DNA from 4 places in the Methylobacterium sp. CM6246 genome. Region 1 is predicted to be linked to each of the others. Evidence: riboswitches for the same ligand, from Rfam matches in the RefSeq annotation. Region 1 holds a riboswitch; each other region holds the start of a gene.

What was found. A riboswitch is a leader RNA that binds a small molecule or an ion and turns the genes downstream of it on or off. The one in region 1 is predicted to bind cobalamin.
Positions count from the first base shown of each region.
Region 2: linked by a shared signal. The riboswitch ahead of ACYQPG_RS22775 (TonB-dependent receptor) and the one ahead of ACYQPG_RS09790 (CbtB domain-containing protein) in region 1 are both predicted to bind cobalamin.
Region 3: linked by a shared signal. The riboswitch ahead of ACYQPG_RS31415 (TonB-dependent siderophore receptor) and the one ahead of ACYQPG_RS09790 (CbtB domain-containing protein) in region 1 are both predicted to bind cobalamin.
Region 4: linked by a shared signal. The riboswitch ahead of ACYQPG_RS18890 (TonB-dependent receptor) and the one ahead of ACYQPG_RS09790 (CbtB domain-containing protein) in region 1 are both predicted to bind cobalamin.

Region 1 covers NZ_JBTXKY010000001.1:1,974,262-1,978,667, reverse strand. Annotated here, with positions in the region: gene ACYQPG_RS09800 (coagulation factor 5 8 type domain-containing protein) at 1-1,117, opposite strand, end outside; gene ACYQPG_RS09795 (DUF4424 domain-containing protein) at 1,241-2,263, opposite strand; cobalamin riboswitch at 2,492-2,686, shown strand; gene ACYQPG_RS09790 (CbtB domain-containing protein) at 2,721-2,903, shown strand; gene ACYQPG_RS09785 (CbtA family protein) at 2,920-3,669, shown strand; gene ACYQPG_RS09780 (DUF1636 family protein) at 3,677-4,075, shown strand; gene cobW (cobalamin biosynthesis protein CobW) at 4,072-4,406, shown strand, end outside.
Region 2 covers NZ_JBTXKY010000001.1:4,709,398-4,713,803, reverse strand. Annotated here, with positions in the region: gene ACYQPG_RS22790 (NUDIX hydrolase) at 1-216, opposite strand, end outside; gene ACYQPG_RS22785 (HigA family addiction module antitoxin) at 704-1,198, opposite strand; gene ACYQPG_RS22780 (HigA family addiction module antitoxin) at 1,742-2,101, opposite strand; cobalamin riboswitch at 2,363-2,558, shown strand; gene ACYQPG_RS22775 (TonB-dependent receptor) at 2,851-4,406, shown strand, end outside.
Region 3 covers NZ_JBTXKY010000003.1:246,441-250,846, reverse strand. Annotated here, with positions in the region: gene ACYQPG_RS31440 (GDYXXLXY domain-containing protein) at 1-94, shown strand, start outside; gene ACYQPG_RS31435 (winged helix-turn-helix transcriptional regulator) at 265-642, opposite strand; gene ACYQPG_RS31430 (alpha/beta fold hydrolase) at 774-1,652, shown strand; gene ACYQPG_RS31425 (hypothetical protein) at 1,783-1,917, shown strand; gene ACYQPG_RS31420 (hypothetical protein) at 1,970-2,263, opposite strand; cobalamin riboswitch at 2,905-3,113, shown strand; gene ACYQPG_RS31415 (TonB-dependent siderophore receptor) at 3,167-4,406, shown strand, end outside.
Region 4 covers NZ_JBTXKY010000001.1:3,884,300-3,888,705, reverse strand. Annotated here, with positions in the region: gene ACYQPG_RS18895 (cell wall hydrolase) at 463-1,053, opposite strand; cobalamin riboswitch at 1,471-1,668, shown strand; gene ACYQPG_RS18890 (TonB-dependent receptor) at 1,909-3,933, shown strand; gene ACYQPG_RS18885 (DMT family transporter) at 3,981-4,307, opposite strand.

The DNA.
Region 1 (4,406 bases):
CGAACACGAGGTAGCGGCCGTTCACCAAGGCCGTGACGTCGGCGATCAGCGACTCGCTCTGAGTCTCCACCGGCAATCCGAGACCCTGCGCATAGGCCTCGACCGCGGCGATCACCGGGTTCAGCCGGTTCTCGAAAACCAGCTTGATCGAGCGGATGCGGCCCTCGCCGAGCAGCCGGTCGATCACCATGCGGTAGAACGCGAAGGGCGGCTGGGGATAATGCGGGTCGACCCAGGTGCTGAAGATGTCGCCCGAGCGGATGTGGATCAGGAGCTGGTCGTCGGGCTTGGGCGGGACCGTCGCCGGCAGGCCGTTGAACAGGGGGCGGATCATCCCCTGGATGATCGCCCGTGAATCCGGCGGCGCGTCGAGGCTCACCTGCCGCTGGAACTGCATCGGATCGAAGAACAGGCCGGACAGGAAGTACCCGTCGGTCGGCAGCGGCTCGTCCGGAGGCAGGAAGGTGATGCCGTCACAAGTCAGCCGCTCGGTCAGGAAGATGACTTTGCTGCGGTCGAACTTCGGAACCGCCACGTATTTCAGGTTCAGCGCCTTCGCGACCGACAGGGCGATGATGTACTGGATCAAGCAGTTGCCGAAGGCGCCGTTCTGGAACACCGCCACGCCCACGAGGGCGCCGCTCGTGCGACCCGGATTGCTCTCCAGGGTATAGGCGGTGAAGGCGTTGGCGCCGGGCTTCTCGTTCAGGAGCGTCACGTCGAGGCCCAGCATGGCCCGCAGGGCGATCAGGTCGAACGCCGCCTCCTCGCACATGACCCGGACCGTGACGTTCGGCATCGAGGCCGGCATCGCGACGCGGACGGAACGCGTCCAGGCGCGCTCGTCGGCCTCAATGACGACCGTGCCGGCCTCCGACTCGACCGGACGGGACGCGATGCCCGGTGCGGACCAGGTCACGCCGTCCTGCGAGAACAGGATGGCGCCCTCCGCGACCGAACCGCCCTCCCCGCACGGGATCCCGACAACGGACCGGACCGGGAAGCGGCCGCCGAGGTCGAGGTCCAGCCAGGTCCTATCCGCCTCGACGACCCGCTGCGGGGCGCGGCCGGCCGCAAGATCGACGAGGGCGGATGTCGGGGCGTCTTCCGGGGCCATCGTGTCTCCGAGGCGGGCTGGACCAAATGCGCCGAGGTCGGGGCCGGAGGGCGCGCCCGGCGGTGCCCGTATCGAACCCGACGCGTCAAGCCCATGGGCGCACCGCGAGGGCGCCCGACTAGTTCATTCGCCCGTCTTGGTCTTGAGCAGCAGGATCTCGATATCGCGCTGCGGGACGAAGTCCCTCATCACCGTCTCATAGGTCGTCGGGCCGGTCTTCTTCACGTTGGCCCCGCAGAACGAGATCAGGGTCGTAGGATCCCCCTTGTCCACGACCAACTTGAACTGGCCGATCGGGCCGGCCCAGTTGCCGCCGGAGCTGATCACGTGGGAGAGGGACCGTTCGTAGGCCCGGAATGCCCGGCTGCCGTCGGCGCTCGACCGCCGGTACAGGGCCTGGGCCACCCGCTCGAAGGTCGGGTCCGTGCAATATCGGGTCGCGTAGTGCGCCTTCTGCGCCGGGTCGAGGTTCGGCCCGCCGTAGGACAGGCTCGCGAGACCGCCGAGGCTCGGGACGTAGCTCTGGCGCACCGCGATCTCGCGCCCGGCGGGAAAGACCTGCCGTCGCCAGAATTTCGACTTCAGTGTCCAGAGCGGGGCATCCGCGATCGTCCCGTCCTTGTGCTCCTGCCGCTCCAGGATGCCGGCCGCGATCAGGTCGCGCCGCTGGCGCTCGCCGAGGCGGCGCAGGGCCGCTTCCGTCGCCGTGATGGTTGGCACGAGCGGGATCCCCAGCGCCTTGAGCCGAGCGGTGATCTCCACGGGCGGTGTATCGCTCCGCATCAGGAACGCCCGCTGCTCGACCTGCGATTCGACGGGCTCGCCATCGACCGCGGACTGGAACTTCAGGAAGTTGTCGTGCGCCGGATCGGGGAGCGAAACCAGCATCTCGGAGTCGCCGGTAATGTCGGGCATTGGGAACGCGATCGTGGTCTCGATGTCGGAATCGGTCAGGTTGCGGAACCGATAGTCGATCTGCACGGCCTGCTCGGAGAGGTACAGATCCTCGGCCGCGAGGGCGATCGTGTCGGCCTTTTCCAGGACGAGCCCCCCGGCGATGAGCGCGGCGGTGCTGTCGTCGGACCGGACCGGAAGGGACGTGGCCGCCAGGACGACGAGGGCCAGCGACAAGGTACGCATCGACATCAACGCTCAAGGGTTCGAGAATCGGACATGGGCCGGAATCGTCCACGCCGGCCGTTACACGGCGCCGGTGCCGCGGGCCAAGCGCCGACGGCGGTCGCGGCGCGTCGAAGTCCGCCCCCCAATGCGTTTCGACACTCACGGCCACCGCCCGACCCGCATATCCGTGCCGTACCCCAAGAGTCCGAAACGATTCCGCCGGGCCTCCGTTGTGCGAGAGCTGTCATGCGTCTACAACGATGGCGTGACGGTGCCCCGGAGACGGGGTGAAAAGGGAATGCGGTGAGGGGTACGAACCTCGAAACCGCGGCTGCCCCCGCAACTGTGAGCGGCGAGCGTCTGCCAGTAGGCCACCGGAGCGATCCGGGAAGGCGGCAGGCGCGCCGAGCCGCGAGCCAGGAGACCTGCCGTCACGATGAGATCCCGCAATGCCGCCGGTGGGGCGGCTGGAGACATGTTGATGACCACCTCGACCCTCGCCCCCATCGCCACCGGCACCCGCGCCGGAGAGCGTCCGGTTGCCGTCGCGCTCGCGGCCTTCCTGGGCCTCGGCCTCTTGTTCATGGCGGGCTTCTCGCCGGCGATCGCGCTGCACAACGCCGCGCACGATTTCCGGCATACCCAGAACTTCCCCTGCCACTGACGCCCCTGGCGCAGGGATGATCATCCGGCTTCTGTCGGCGGCCCTGGCCGCCGGCTTCCTCGCGGCCGTCGTCGTGACCGGCCTCGAGTTGACGCTGACGTCGCCGCTGATCGTGGCGGCCGAGCGCTATGAGACCAAGCAGACGCACCAGGCCGAGCGCAGGCTCCCGATCATGTCGGCTCAGGTCGTGCTGGCTCATGCGGGGCACGATCATGGCACACCGGACGCCGCACCCGAGTGGCAGCCCGGCGAGGGGTTGCCCCGGATGGCCTTCACCGCTCTGGCGACGCTCGTGGGCGGGGTCGGCTACGCCCTCCTGCTCGGTGCGGTGATCTTGGCCTGCGGCCGTGAGCCGACGCGGCAGGTCGGTGTCGCGTTCGCGATCGCGGGCTTCGCCAGCGTCGCTCTGGCCCCGGGCCTGGGATTGCCGCCGGAATTGCCGGGCAGCGAGGCGGCACCGCTCGCCGCCCGTCAGGCCTGGTGGGTGATGACCGCCGCCGCCACCGGGATGGGCCTGTACCTGATCACGGTCCGGCGCTCGCTGATCGCGATCCTGGGCGGCCTCGTGCTGATCGTGGCGCCGCACGTCGCCGGTGCGCCGCAGGCTGCGGAGGTGTCCTCGGAGCTTCCCGCGGCACTTGCGGCGCAGTTCGCGGCACGCTCGCTGGCGATCAGCTTCGTGTTCTGGATGCTGATCGGCCTCGGCTTCGGCTGGGCCTGGCAGGCTTTCGGCCGTGGAAACGCACGCGGGACGGTGCATGCCTGAGGCCGTCATGCCTGAGACCGTCCTTTACGTTTGTACGACCTGCCGCCGCCCGGGCGACGATCCGGACGGGCCCCGGGCCGGCGCGCGCCTGCTCGAGGCCCTGCGCGCGCGCAACACGTCCGGGCAGCTGCGGATCGAGGGGGTCGAGTGCCTGTCGGTGTGCAAGCGGCCCTGTTCCGTGGCGGTCGCGTCCGAGACCCGCTGGACCTACGTCTACGGCGATATGGACCCGTCCGAGTCGGCGGCGACCATCCTGGACGGGCTGGCCGCCTACGCGGCGACGCCGGACGGCATCGTGCCCTGGCGGGAGCGCCCTGCCGCATTCAAGACCGGCGTGATCGCCCGCATCCCGCCCTTTCCCGATCCCCGCCCGCTTCCGGCCGGCACCTTGGAGGCTGCGGAATGACCATCGTGACCAAGATCCCCTGCACCATCGTCACCGGCTTCCTGGGGGCCGGCAAGACGACGCTGGTCCGCCACGTCATCGAGAACGCCAAGGGCCGCCGCCTGGCGATCCTGGTCAACGAGTTCGGTGATGTCGGCTTCGACAAGTCGTTCCTGGTCGCCTGCGGCGTCGAGGGCTGCACCGAGGACTCCATCGTGGAGCTGCCGAACGGCTGCATCTGCTGCACGGTCGCCGACGACTTCGTTCCGGCGCTCGAGAGCCTGCTCGGTCGCGCCGAGCCGCCGGAGCACATCCTGATCGAGACCTCCGGCCTCGCCCTGCCGAAGCCGCT
Region 2 (4,406 bases), 2.7 Mb from region 1:
GTGGGTGTAGAGGTTCTCCGTCACGAACGGGACGCCGAGGATCCGCACCGTGGGACCAAGCTCGTCCCGGAATTCCCGAACGAGCGCCGCCTCGGCCGGCTCAACGAATTCGACGCTGCCCCCGAGCTGCCGCACGCCCTTGAGGCGCCCGTCGTCGGTATAGACCTCGGCGACGAACAGCTGGCGCCCGCGCCAGGGCAAGCCCAGCGCCTTCACGCGAATCTCTGGTGGGGGGCGCCAAACATTCATGCGGCCTGGTATGCTGCGGCTCGTAAACCGACAACGGCCCGGGGTGCAGGGTCCGTGGCTCCCGGCGGCGGCGCGCAACGCCTCGTTGTCGGCCGTACACTCTACCAGATGGGTCCAACGTGCCGAAAGCTTCGTCGAGCGGGTGTTCTATTTCACCGCTGCTTCATCGAACGCCGACGCAGCGGGCGTCGCGAGCCCTTGGACCCCCTCCGGGCCTACCCGGGCCTATCGGCTGCTCGGACTATTCTGTCGAACAAGTGGAGGCTTTGCAGGGCGAGCATACAGTCCCGCCCTCGGCTGCGACAGCTTCGGTCTCCATGATCCCTAGATCTGCTCCCGAACACGTTGCCATCGGGAGCAGTTCTAAAGCCTTGATTTAACGCGCTCACGTATGCCGAACCCGCCTCCGACTTCGGCGGCGATCGCTCGAGCCGAGATCCGATAGGTGCGAACGTTACGCGAAGGCGTGCTTCCGTTCGGACGTATGAGCCCGTGTCTGCGCAACCTGGAGCCGTGTCGCGGCGACCTGGGACCAGGCCTTGGACATTGACTCGTTTCGAACATTCCGCTCGCGCCTGCGCACGGCGGCGATGTCGAACTGCTTCTGCATCTCCATCATCATTTCCATGCTGTACCCGAACGCCTGCTCGATCTGGAAAGCCAGGTCGGCAGTCAAAGGGGTCTTCTCGGTGAGAAAGTCGGTGAGCGCGTGACGCGTGACGCCCAGAAGACCGGCAGCCTCCATGATGGTCAGGTTGCGCGGCTCGAAGACCTTGCGGCGAACAAACAGACCGGGATGACACGGATTTGCCGGTTGATGGACAGCGTTCACCTGGGACTCCTTCGTCGATTGACACAATCGTTTTCGGATGAGCGTTTTGATCGACTGATCGGAACTGCGGCAGACCTCACGGGCACATGGGCGCAAGCAGCGCTCCATCAGCAACATCAGAATCGCCGACTACCTCAGCCACCCACAGTCTTACTTTATTTTGCCGGTTATATATTTTATTGTCTTGCAGATCCGATCAAATCGCCGATATCAACCGGATTGCAGCATGTCAATCTCATCCAGATTTACAAATTTATTTCGAATAAATCGAGAATTTGACTGTATTAATCTGCAAAACTTCAGAAATATGCATGATAATTTTGATCGCGATACAGCCTGAGCAAATGTCTCCGATGAAACACGATCAGGGTCGCGTGCGCGGTACTGTCCGATCTGGAGAATGCCGATCGCCTTGGCCCGTGACGACGAACGATATCAAGGCATGGGGACTGGTCCCCCTGCGATCGTCACCCGGTCCCGCGCGGAAACGCGCCGAGGTGTTTTCAGGAGCCGTCCATCATGCGTCGCAAAGCGGTGCGTCCCGGCCAAGAAGCGACGACAAGGCGTGGAAGCCCGACCAATGCGCGTTCACCCCGCGTCGCTCAGGGGAGATCCGGTAACGTTCCGGCATCCCGGAGAACCGGTCGCCACGAATTGAGCTCACCCAAACGCGAAGACGCGCTTGACGATTACCTGAGGCCTTTCGGTCGGGGTCTGGACGCCGGTCCGGCCCGCGAGTTCCCTCTCGACCTTCTGTTCGAGTTTCCGCGCGCGCGAGATATCGTAGTGGGTCTGCATCTCCATCAGCATCTCCATGCGGGCCCCGAACACCTTCTCGACCCGCAGAGCCAGTTCGGCCGTAAGAGCGATCTTCTCGTTCAAGAAGTCGGACAGCGTTTGGCGCGTCACGTTGAGCAGGCTGGCCGCAGCCATGACAGTTAGGTTACGCGGCTCAAGGATATTGCGGCGAACAAACCCGCCAGGATGACAGGGATTCCCTAATACATAGGATGAATTCATAATGATTCTCCTACCAGGTTTTGCAAATTTGGCGAATAAGCGATAGAACGAAAACCACTATTTTAGCCGATGCTCCGTCTTAAAACACCTCCGATTTCGGCTCGCAAATCTTACGTGACAGCTCAAAAAAAGTTCCTGAGTTGTCTAAAAGTAAAATAAGTAGATTTTAATTTGCATCGCGCGAGGCGATCGTGCGCCTGATCGCAGGCCGCCCACGCAGGGGGCCGGATATCCACACGCTTGACGTTCCACCGGCATACAGCCACGCTAGTCGGCGACGGTTCCCCTCGGGGATCAAAAGGGAACGCGGTGAGGGGCCTGCCCTGAAACCGCGGCTGTCCCCGCAACTGTGAGCGGCGAGTCCTTCACCACCACGTCACTGGGTCTCAAGCCCGGGAAGACGGTGCGAGGGCGGCGACCCGCGAGCCAGGAGACCTGCCGTCAGCCGTGGTCACACGCGAAACGCGTCAGGCGGGGTGTCCTGGCGGGTGTCGAGACGGCCGTGCGCGAGCGCGGTCGGCGAGGCCTCGTTCGCGGTGACGTGCCACAGCAAGCGCGCCCGCGTCCCGGTTCCCGATGCTTTCCCTTGTCGTGCCGATCCCGGCCGCGTTTGCACGCGGCCCGATCCTTCACCCGGGCCGCCGCGCGTGGACCGGACCGGATCAGACACGCATCCGCAATTGTAATGTTATTACATTGCTATTAGGGCATCTGAACCGGCGGCCGCCGCGCTCGGACCTATCCTCACCATGTCGCGATCCAAACTTCCTCGTCGCAGCCGGCGTAGACCGCTCTGCGGTGCCATGCTCACGCTCCTGGCAAGCCCGGCCGCAGCCCAGGAAACCGTGACCCTCGATCAGCTCTCCGTCGAGGGGGAGGGCGGCGTCAGCCTGACCCGCGCTGCACCGACCGGGCTGAACCTGCGCACGCCCGACCGGACCGCGAGCCGGCTCGGGCTGACGCCGCTGGAGACGCCGGCGAGCGTCGATATCGTGTCGGGCGAGAGCGCACGGCTGCGCGGCCAGGACACGATCGCCGAAGCCGTGACCCAGGACGCCACCGGCATCACCACGATCGCGGCGCCGGGCAACGGCAACGGCGCCTTCACGTCGCGCGGTTTCGCGGGCCCGAACTCGATCCAGCAGCTCTACGACGGCACACGCTTCTATGTCGGGGCCAACACGGTCACGTTCCCGTTCGACACCTGGAACGTCGAGCGTATCGAGGTGCTGCGCGGCCCGTCCTCGGTGCTCTACGGCGACGGCGCCATCGGCGGCGTGATCAACGTGGTGCCGAAGAAGCCGGTCTTCGTGCCGATCAACACCGCGCGCGCGGTGATCGGCACCGACGGCGTCGCGCGGCTGGCGCTGGATTCGGGCGGGGCGCTCGGGCGCGAGGAATTCGGCGACACCTTCGCGTACCGCCTCAACGTCAGCGGCAACCGCGCGGATGGCTGGATCCGGCCGGAGGGCGATTTCCGCAACCTCGCCGTCTCGGCCGCCCTGCTGTTCCAGCCGAGCCCGGACCTCGCCGTCACGGTGAGCCACGACCTCGGCTACCAGGAGCCGGCGCGCTACTGGGGCACGCCCCTGGTCGAGGGTAGGATCCCGGACCTGATCCGGTTCAACAACTACAACGTCCGCGACGCGAAGATTACCTGGTCGGATAACTGGACCCAGTTCAAGACCGAGTGGACGCCCTCGGACGACATCATCGTGCGCAATACGGCCTATCGGCTCACCAGCCGGCGGCATTGGCTCGATACCGAGCAATACACCTACAACCGCGGCACCGGGCTGGTCGACCGGGGCAGCTACACCGAGATCTACCACAGCCAGGAACAGGTCGGGAATCGCCTGGACGCGAGCGTCAAGGGCAACCTGTTCGGCCTGCCGAACGCGTTCGCGGTCGGGTTCGACGTGAACCACATCGACTTCCGCCACACGAACAATTTCACCTTCGACCAGACCACCAGCGTGCCGCTGATAGGCTATGATCCAGGATACTTCCCGCAGAACGGGCGGGCGCAGCCGGCCTACGCGACACAGACCAGCCAGGCCTCGGTCTTCGCCGAGGACCGGGTGATCCTGTCGGACAAGCTCTCGTTCCTCACCGGCGTGCGCCTGGACGTGCCGACGCTCCGTCGCGAGGATTTGCAGAGCGGATCGCAGTTCGAGAAAACCTATCAGGCGCTCGGCTACCGGTTCGGGCTGGTCTACAACCCGACGCCGGACAGCGCGCTCTACGCCCAGTACAGCTTCGCGACCGACCCGGTGAACAGCCTCATCACCCTGACGCAGTCGCT
Region 3 (4,406 bases), on a different contig from region 1:
CGTCGAGGTGCGCGTGGCCGCGGACGGATCTGCGGTGATCGATGGCATCGCGGTAGCCGGTAAAGCCTTCGCCAGGACTGCCCGCCTCTGGTGAGGCTCCGCTTCCAGGATCTCTACGCGAGCTTCGGAGACTTCCTCCTCGGCGAGGTCCGGGGCAGCTTCGACGCGGGGTAGGTGCCGGGCACTCATCCCATGCCGGTCGGGCCGCGACCGGCCCATCCCGGCGACCGGGTCGATGTCGCCGCCCTGGCGCGACCCGAAGGATCACGACGCATCCGCGTTCCTGGCATCGTAGTCCCGCCTCGCCGCTTCGAGGTCGTCGAGATGCTTGATCGACCAGTCGTACACGGCCCCGAACGGAACCTGCAGCGTCCGTCCCAGCGGGGTGATCGAATACTCCACCGCGACTGGCGACGTGGCCAGGACCCGACGGGCGATGAGGCCATTGCGCTCGAGCCGTCGCAGCGCCTGCGCCAAGGCCTTGTGTGTGATGCCTTCCAGCCGACGCTTCATCTCGTTGAAGCGCGTAGGGTTGTCGCTGAGAATGGTTAGAATCATCACCGCCCATTTATTGGCGACCTGATCAAAGAAAGATCTTGCCGCGCAGTCGGCGAAGAAAACGTGATCGACGTCGGTCGCCAAGATATACTCCGATATACCTACGCACTAGCAGGTGCGTAATTGAGCGTAGCTATCCATCGTATATTTAGGGGCCAGCTTTGAAAAGCGATCGGCCGTGCATGTCGTGCGGCTCCAATGAATGGAAGCGGACGATGCCGACAGAACCGGACCTTTCACGGCGCAGCCTCCTCGGGTTCGCGCGCGGTGCGATTGCCATGGCGTCGTTGCCGGGCGCAGCGATCGCAGCGACGCCGTCGCCTGTAAAGCTATTTGCCACGGAGACCGGCAAGGGGCGCAACGTGATGTTGCTTCACGGTTGGACCGCGGACGGGGAGGACTGGAGCTGGCAGCTCCCCGTTCTGGAGGCCCGCTATCGCACCGTCACCGTCGACTTGCGCGGTCATGGTCGATCGGCGGTTCCGCCGTCCGGGCGCTATCTTCCTGCCGATTACGTCATGGATATCGAGGCGCTGATCGCAGGCAGGTACAAGGGCGAGCGGTGCATTCTGGTCGGCCATTCGATGGGCGGGCAGATCGCCGCCCGGCTGGCGGCCCGACGGCCCGACCTGATCGAGGCGGTGGTATCCATCGATGGATCCCTGGGCTTCGCGGAGGAAACCGCACCGCTGTTCCGCAAAGTCGCCCGCGACCTGCAAACCGGCGATCCTTCTATCGTCGCTCCGTCGCTATTCGAGAGCGTGTACGACACGGCGACGCCAGCTGCGCTCCGGCGCTGGCACGCTCGCCGCGTCCAAGGCATGCCGGCCCATGTCGTGCGGGAATCGTTCGGCCCGTTGTTCGTCGGATCCGATCAGGTCGGAACAGGCGCGCCAAGCGAGCGATTTCTGAGAACCGTCACGACGCCGTTCTACCACCTGTGTCGTGACCCGGCACAGGCTCGACGCATGCAGCCGTGGTTCTCCCACCCCGCTTCGAAGGTGGATTCCTGGGATCGTGCAGGGCACTGGATCATGCAGGATCGCCCGGACGAGGTGAATGCCGCGATCACGGCATGGATCGACGGAATCTGATCCAGGGCTGCGCAGTACGTGGTCGTTGCGTTCGGATGCAGAGAGCACCAGAAAGCTGATGCCCGTCTCGTCATTCCAGGGGCAGAAGGCGCGCCTTCGAACTGCAAGCAAGGTCCCTGGAACAGTAGACATGCTCGGACTCTACGACTGGGCGCAGTTCCATTTCCTGCGCTGGCGCTACCCGCCGCGACCCATGACCGGTCTCGGGGCGATACTCACGCCCGAGCAGCGGAAGCGCATCCTCGAGAGCAAGGCAGACGTTTGAGCCGATAGGATGGGGGATGGGCGCCGCGCATCCCGGCGGCGCCCGGTCCTTCTCAGTAGCCGACGTAGCCGCCGGCACCCTGGCCCGGACGTGCCACGCCGGAACCGGTGGCGGGCGGGGCGGCCTGCCGCGACGGCGCGACGACTTGCTGGTTCTTCGCCTGGCGGTTGGCCAGCGCCCGGCCGGCGGCGCAGCCCCCCATGGCGCCGATCACGCCGTGCCCGGCGTAGTGGCCGGCGATACCGCCGACGATCGCGCCCTTGATGCAGCCCTTCGCCTCGGCCGCCTGGCTGGCGACCATCAAGGTACCTGCCGCCAGAGCGGCCATTGCGACACGCGACATCATGATGTTCGTTTCCCGTGCGGCCTCATTACCGCGACAGCGATGTATGTATCGGCAGGCCGGATGTAAGACTACGTCAGACAAATTTAAGTGAATGCCGGCATCTTGAAGTTTGCATATTCCAGTTGTCGCCTGGAGCGGCAAATCACACGGCCGATCGCCGACGTGAACGATGCTTGAACGAGCTTCGATGGATCGCGCGGCGACTTCCGTTCGGCGCCTGACCATTCGGTCGATGCGGCTCCCCACCCGGCCGCGGGCGAACTACCGGTTTTTACCCGGATTCTGGTAATTTACCGGACGGCCGGTAAAAGCCGGTAATTCGGCTGCCCATCCACCATTCCGGGCAGTTCGCAGGCGCACCTCTTCCGATGTCGATTCCGGACGATCTAGCGGTCGAGTTCGGACGCTTGGTGCCTTCCGCGAAGGGTGGACAGCGGAAGTCGGGTCTACGCCCAGAAGCGGACCGTCGGCTTCGCGCCCATCCCGGTCATTCAGCCGGCTCGGACAAATTTTCGGAAGCGGACATCGACAGCGTCCCTTGAGCCGATCGCATAGGAACAGCCTTTGAGATCGTTCTGTCGCGCTACAGACACACTGCGACACAGAACCCATATCTCTTGTTGACGCGACCCAGCAACGCAGCTGATGGTGACGATGACGGTTCCCTTTGGGGATCAAAAGGGAACGCGGTGAGGATCAGTCCGTGAGGGTCGATCCGAAGCCGCGGCTGCCCCCGCAACTGTAAGCGGCGAGCCCTTCACCACCGACGTCACTGAGCCGCCTCGCTCGGGAAGACGGTGAAGGGCAACGACCCGCGAGCCAGGAGACCTGCCGTCAGTCGTGGTCACACGCGAAACGCGCTGGGCGGGGTGCCCCGGCGGGTGCGGAAGCATGCGCGTGCGTATGGCTTCGGCCTCGTTCGCGGTGACGTGCCACTGCCGTTGCCCGAGGCCGTCCGCTTTGTCCTGTTCCGCGTCGATCCCGATCCTGCCCGTGCTGGCGCTCGCCTGTGCGTTTCCCTCCCTTGCCAGCGCGCAGGCCGCACGGTCCGAAGAGGCCGCCGTGGTCCTCGACGCGCTCTCGGTCGAGGGTACCCTTACCGCCACGCCGACCTACCGGGTGCCGGAGCTCTACAGCGGCACCAAGACGATCACGCCCCGCTTCGACCTGCCGCAGCAGGTCGACGTGATCCCCCGGGAAGTCCTGATTGACACAGCCGCGACCCGCGTCGAGCGCGCGCTCGACTACGTGCCCGGGGTCGGAAAGCAGAACGATTTTGGCGCCCAGAACCTCGCCCTCTACTCCGTTCGGGGATTCGCAACCCAGGACATTTTCTTCAATGGCTTCAACATCGCCCGCGGCTACAATGGCGCCCCCGACACCCAGAACGTCCAGTCCATCGAGGTCCTGAAGGGCCCGGCCGGCGCCCTCTACGGTCGCAGCGATCCGGGCGGGACCGTCAACATCCTGACCAAGCAGCCCGTAGCCCGACCCTTCGTCGAGATGGGCACGCTATTCGGCAGCTTCGGCACAGCCCGCACCACGGTCGATGCCGGCGGCGCACTGAGCGAAGACGGCAGCGTGCTCTACCGCTTCAACGGCGTCCTCGCCCGCCAGGACAGCTTTCGCGACTTCGTCGGCGGCGACCGGGTGCTCTTGGCGCCCGTGGTGAGCTGGCAGGTCACGCCCGATACCAAGATTACGTTCGAGGCGCAGTACCTGCGCAACCGCCAGACCTTCGACCGGGGCACAGTCGCGGTGAACAACCGCCTCGGCCTCGTCCCGCGCTCGCGCTTCTTCGGCGAGCCGGGCGACGATTCCGTGTCCGAGAGCGCGCTCCTGCAGGTGCGGCTGGAGCACGCCTTAAACACCGACTGGCATTTGCGAGTTGCCACGCACCTCAACACCGGAAGCCTGACCGGCCTGCAGACCGGCGCGACCGGCATCCTCGACGACGGGCGTACGCTCTTGCGCGAGTTCCGCCGGCACGACTTCACCTGGGGCGTCGCCATCGGCCAGGCCGAACTCGTCGGGCGCTTCGAGACCGGGCCCATCGCTCACACCCTGCTGCTCGGCCTGGAGCACGAGCGCTACAACAGCACCGAGAACCTGCTGCGCTCGACCCCGCGCCTCGACCCCTTCG
Region 4 (4,406 bases), 1.9 Mb from region 1:
GAGGCTGCCGGTGCGATGCTCAGAATGAGGACCGCACCAGCGAGCGCTACCCTGTGGGCAATCATCGGCGGCAGATCCGTGATTCGTGGGTAGTTCTAACCGACAAGCTAAGGCGTCGCCCGTCGATGTAAATCTCGCCTCCGCGGGTCACGGAGCCAATCAACAGATTTACCGCCGCGCGCGATGTCACTTCATCTGCCATGACCGGTCAAGATGGTGCGATCGACAGCACCGCCTCGTTCTATGCCGGTCGATCCGCGTCCCTGTCGGGAGCCGCGTCCCGATGTATGGCTTGCGGCGGCTTCCGCCGGCCCGCGTGGTCGCGGGCGGCCACGCTCGCAGCGGGATGGACACGCGCTGCGAGCGGGTGGTGCCGGGGCGCAGGCTTGCGGCAAGGGGAGGGACCCGCGCCGGAAGCGCGATCCGGATCCGGCAAGGCCGTTCGGATCGTTGTGCGCAGCGCTAACGCGTCGGCGCAGCCGGGCCGGCCGCGTAGCTCGACACCGTCGGGGGCAGGGCGGCGGGCGCCGGCGTTTCCGCCTTGGCGGCGCGGGAGTTGCGCTTCTCGTAGAAGGCATTGCCGCCGGCTACGGCCACGTAGTGCATGTTCGTGTACGGGAAGTGGTGGCCGGCCGTGTGGAAATACATCGCCTTCCCGACCTTCGGGTGACGCTCGCCCGCCAGCACCGCGTCGGCGGCATCCGCCACCTTTTGGAGGTCGCGGTCCTGCATCGGCTTGGTCAGGACGCCGGGGGCGAACTGCCCGGGCTGCCCGACCACCGCACAGATGCCGCCCGGGAAGATCGCGGCCTCCATCCGGTTCATGACCACGGTGCCGACGGCCAGCAGACCGGATTCGTCGCTGCGGTTCGATTCGAAATACATGGCCCGGCCGAGGCAGTCGCGCTCGGCGTCGGTGACCACCATCGACGGCTTGCGGCCGGGGATCGATCCTGTGGTCAGGGGTGACGCGGTGTTGCACGCACCGAGGCCGCCGGCGAGCGCCAGCGCGACCAGCCCCGAAACGGTCTTGATCCTCTCGCTACCCTGCATGCATCAGCGCTCCGTCCTCCGGCCTCGGGGCAGGGCGATCGCCCTGCCCGGCGTCGCCACTCTCGATCGTTGTACGCGCCAAGCTTGTGTGCACGTTCGCGGCGAGGATGTGGCGGGCCGGCATGCGTGGATCGCCCCGAACGCCGGTCGGCCCGCGCTGGCGGACCACGGACAGCCCTGGAACGCGGCCCCTCGCGGGACGGACCGGAGCCGCAGCGGGAGCCGCAGGTCCGGGCGGAAAAGCTTCGCGATACCATTAGCGTAGCATCGCCCGGAGCCGTCCGGGATCGGAGGGACGAGTCCCCCGGTCGGCGGCCTCGTTCGGCTGGAACGAGAGCCGGCCGAGGGCCCGGTGTCATCCGATAGACACACACGCCGCCAACCGGTGCCGGGACGTTGACGGGACCCAAGCCTTGGCTCGAAGGTGGCCGGGACGGTTCCCTTCGGGGATCAAAAGGGAACGCGGTGAGGGGTCTTCCCCGAATCCGCGGCTGCCCCCGCAACTGTAAGCGGTGAGCCTTCTCGTCACCACGTCACTGGGCCGCCTCGCCCGGGAAGACGACGAGAGGGCGGCGACCCGTGAGCCAGGAGACCTGCCGTCAGTCGTGGTCACACGCGAAACGCGCTGGGCGGGGTGTCCTGGCGGGTGCCGGGACGCCCGCGCGAGCGCGGTCGGCGCGGCCTCGTTCGCGGTGACGTGCCACTGCCGTCGCCCGAGGTCCCGTGTCCCGTCCTGTGCCGCGCTTGACGCTCTCGAAACTGGCCGTGCTGACGGCCCTGGCGCTGCTGCCCCCGGCGGCCTCCGCCCGGGACGGATCCCGGCCGAGCCAGGACACCGAGGCGACGCTCGACGAGATCTCGGTCACCGCAGAGCCTTCCGGGGCCCCGCGGGGCGGTGCCGCCGCGAGTGCGGGCTATGTCAGCGGCGTGACCGGCATCGGCGGCCCGCTCCTGCCCGTGGCTTCCGCCAGCGCGGGGGTGATCACGGGCGCCCAGCTCAACAGCCGGCCGGTGACGCGTCCCGGCGAGGTGCTGGAGGCGGTGCCGGGCCTGATCGTCACCCAGCATAGCGGGGAGGGGAAGGCCAACCAGTTCTTCCTGCGCGGCTTCAACCTCGACCACGGTACCGACATCGCCCTGTTCCTGGACGGCATGCCGCTCAACATGCGCACCCACGCCCACGGGCAGGGCTATGCCGACATCAACTTCCTGATCCCCGAACTCGTCGGCGCGGTGGAGTTCCACAAGGGGCCGTACTTCGTACGCGACGGCGATTTCGCCTCCGCCGGCTCGGTGCGGATCGACTATCTCGACACCGTCCAGAAAAACCTCGCGCTCACCGCCATCGGCAGCTTCGGCTACAAGCGCGCGCTCACCATCGCCTCGACCCCGATCGGGGACGGCAACCTCCTGGTCGCGGCCGACGCACAGGTCTACGACGGTCCGTGGGTGGTCCCGGACGCCCTGCGCAAGATCAGCACCGTCGCCCGCTACAGCCAGGGCACGGCGCTCGACGGCTTCTCGGTCACGGGCATGGCCTATGCCAGCCGCTGGACCGCCACCAACCAGATCCCCGAGCGGGCCGTCGCTCAGGGGCTGATCGGCCGATACGGCACGATCAACCCCACGGATGGCGGGGATACGAGCCGCCTCTCGCTGTCCGGCCGCTTCAGCAGCACCGACGACACAGGCGTGACCCGGGCCTCGGCCTACGTGATCCGCTCGCAGCTCAACCTGTTCAACGACTTCACTTATGTCCTCAACGACCCCGTCGCGGGCGACCAGTTCCACCAGCTCGACCAGCGCATCATCGGCGGCGGCGAGGCGCTGCACATCTTCCAGGGCGCGTTGTTCGGGCGTCCGATGGAGAACGAGGTCGGCGTGCAGACCCGGACCGACAGCATCCGGGTCGGGCTGTTCAACACGACGAACCGGCAATACCGCTCGGGCGTGCTCGACGATCGGGTGCTGGAGACGAGCGGGGCCTTCTATTTCGACAACCGGGTGCGCTGGACCGACTGGCTGCGCACCAGCCTCGGCTTCCGCGCCGACGGCTATGATGCCCGCGTCGCCTCGGACACGCCGGCCAATTCGGGCCGGGCCCGCGACGGCATCGTCAATCCTAAGCTCGGCCTGACCCTCGGACCGTGGTTCGACACCGAGTTCTACGTGAATTACGGCGGCGGCTTCCACTCGAACGACGTGCGCGGGGTGACTGCCACGGTCGATCCGGCAAGCCCCCTGTTCAACATCGGCCGCGCGCCGTTCCTGGTGCCCTCGACCGGCTACGAGGTCGGGCTGCGCAACCGCTCGATCGCCGGGCTGGAGACCAGCCTCGCCTTGTTCCGGCTCGACTTCGCGTCCGAAAACCTGTTCCAGGGCGACACCGGCACCACGGAGCCGAGCCGCCCGACCCGGCGCTTCGGCGTCGAGTGGACGAACCGCTACGCGCTGACGCCGTTCCTGTCGCTGGAGGGCGATCTGACGATCACCAACGCCCGGTTCTCCGATTCCGACCCGGTCGGCACCCGGGTGCCGGAGGCGCCTACCACCATCGCGTCGGCCGGCATCACCTTCGGCGCGCCGCTCGGCTGGTTCGGCTCCCTGCGGTTCCGGTATTTCGGGCCGCGCCCGCTGATCGAGGACAATTCCATCCGCTCGCGCCCGACCGCCCTGTTCAACGGCCGGGTCGGCTACGCCTTCGAGAACGGGGTCAGCGTCTCCCTCGACGTGCTGAACCTGACCAACAGCAAGTCCGACCAGATCACCTACGCCTACGTCTCGCGCCTGCCCGGGGAGCCCGCCGAGGGCCTGACCGACCGCGTGTTCCACCCGGCCGAGCCCACGGCCGTGCGCCTCACCATCGCGGGCCGGTTCTGAGCGCGGCCGATTCTGAGCGCGACCCCGGGGCCCGGAGGGGATCCGGCTCAGTGCTGGCCCTGCCCGGACGCCAGGATGGCCACGCCCACCGCGATGATCGCGATCCCCACTAGCATGGTCGGGCTGATCGCCTCGCCGTACAGCCACGCGCCGCCGAGTGCGGCGCCGATCATGCCGACCCCGGACCAGATCGCGTAGACCACCCCGATCGGCAGCATGTCCATGCTGCTCGACATCAGCCATAGGGCGGTGCCGTAGCCGACCGCCACGATCAGGGTGGGGCCCGGCTTGGTCAGGCCGTCGGCGGCCTTCAGCGCCAGGGTGGCGGTGACCTCCGCGCCGATCGCGAGCCCGAGGATCAGGAAAGGGTTCATCGCGCGGAAGACCTTTTGTGCAGGCGCGGAGCCAGTCTCAAGTGAAAATCGGTTCTTCGGATCGGCAAGGACGATCAGGGGAGGACGGTGGGTTGCAGT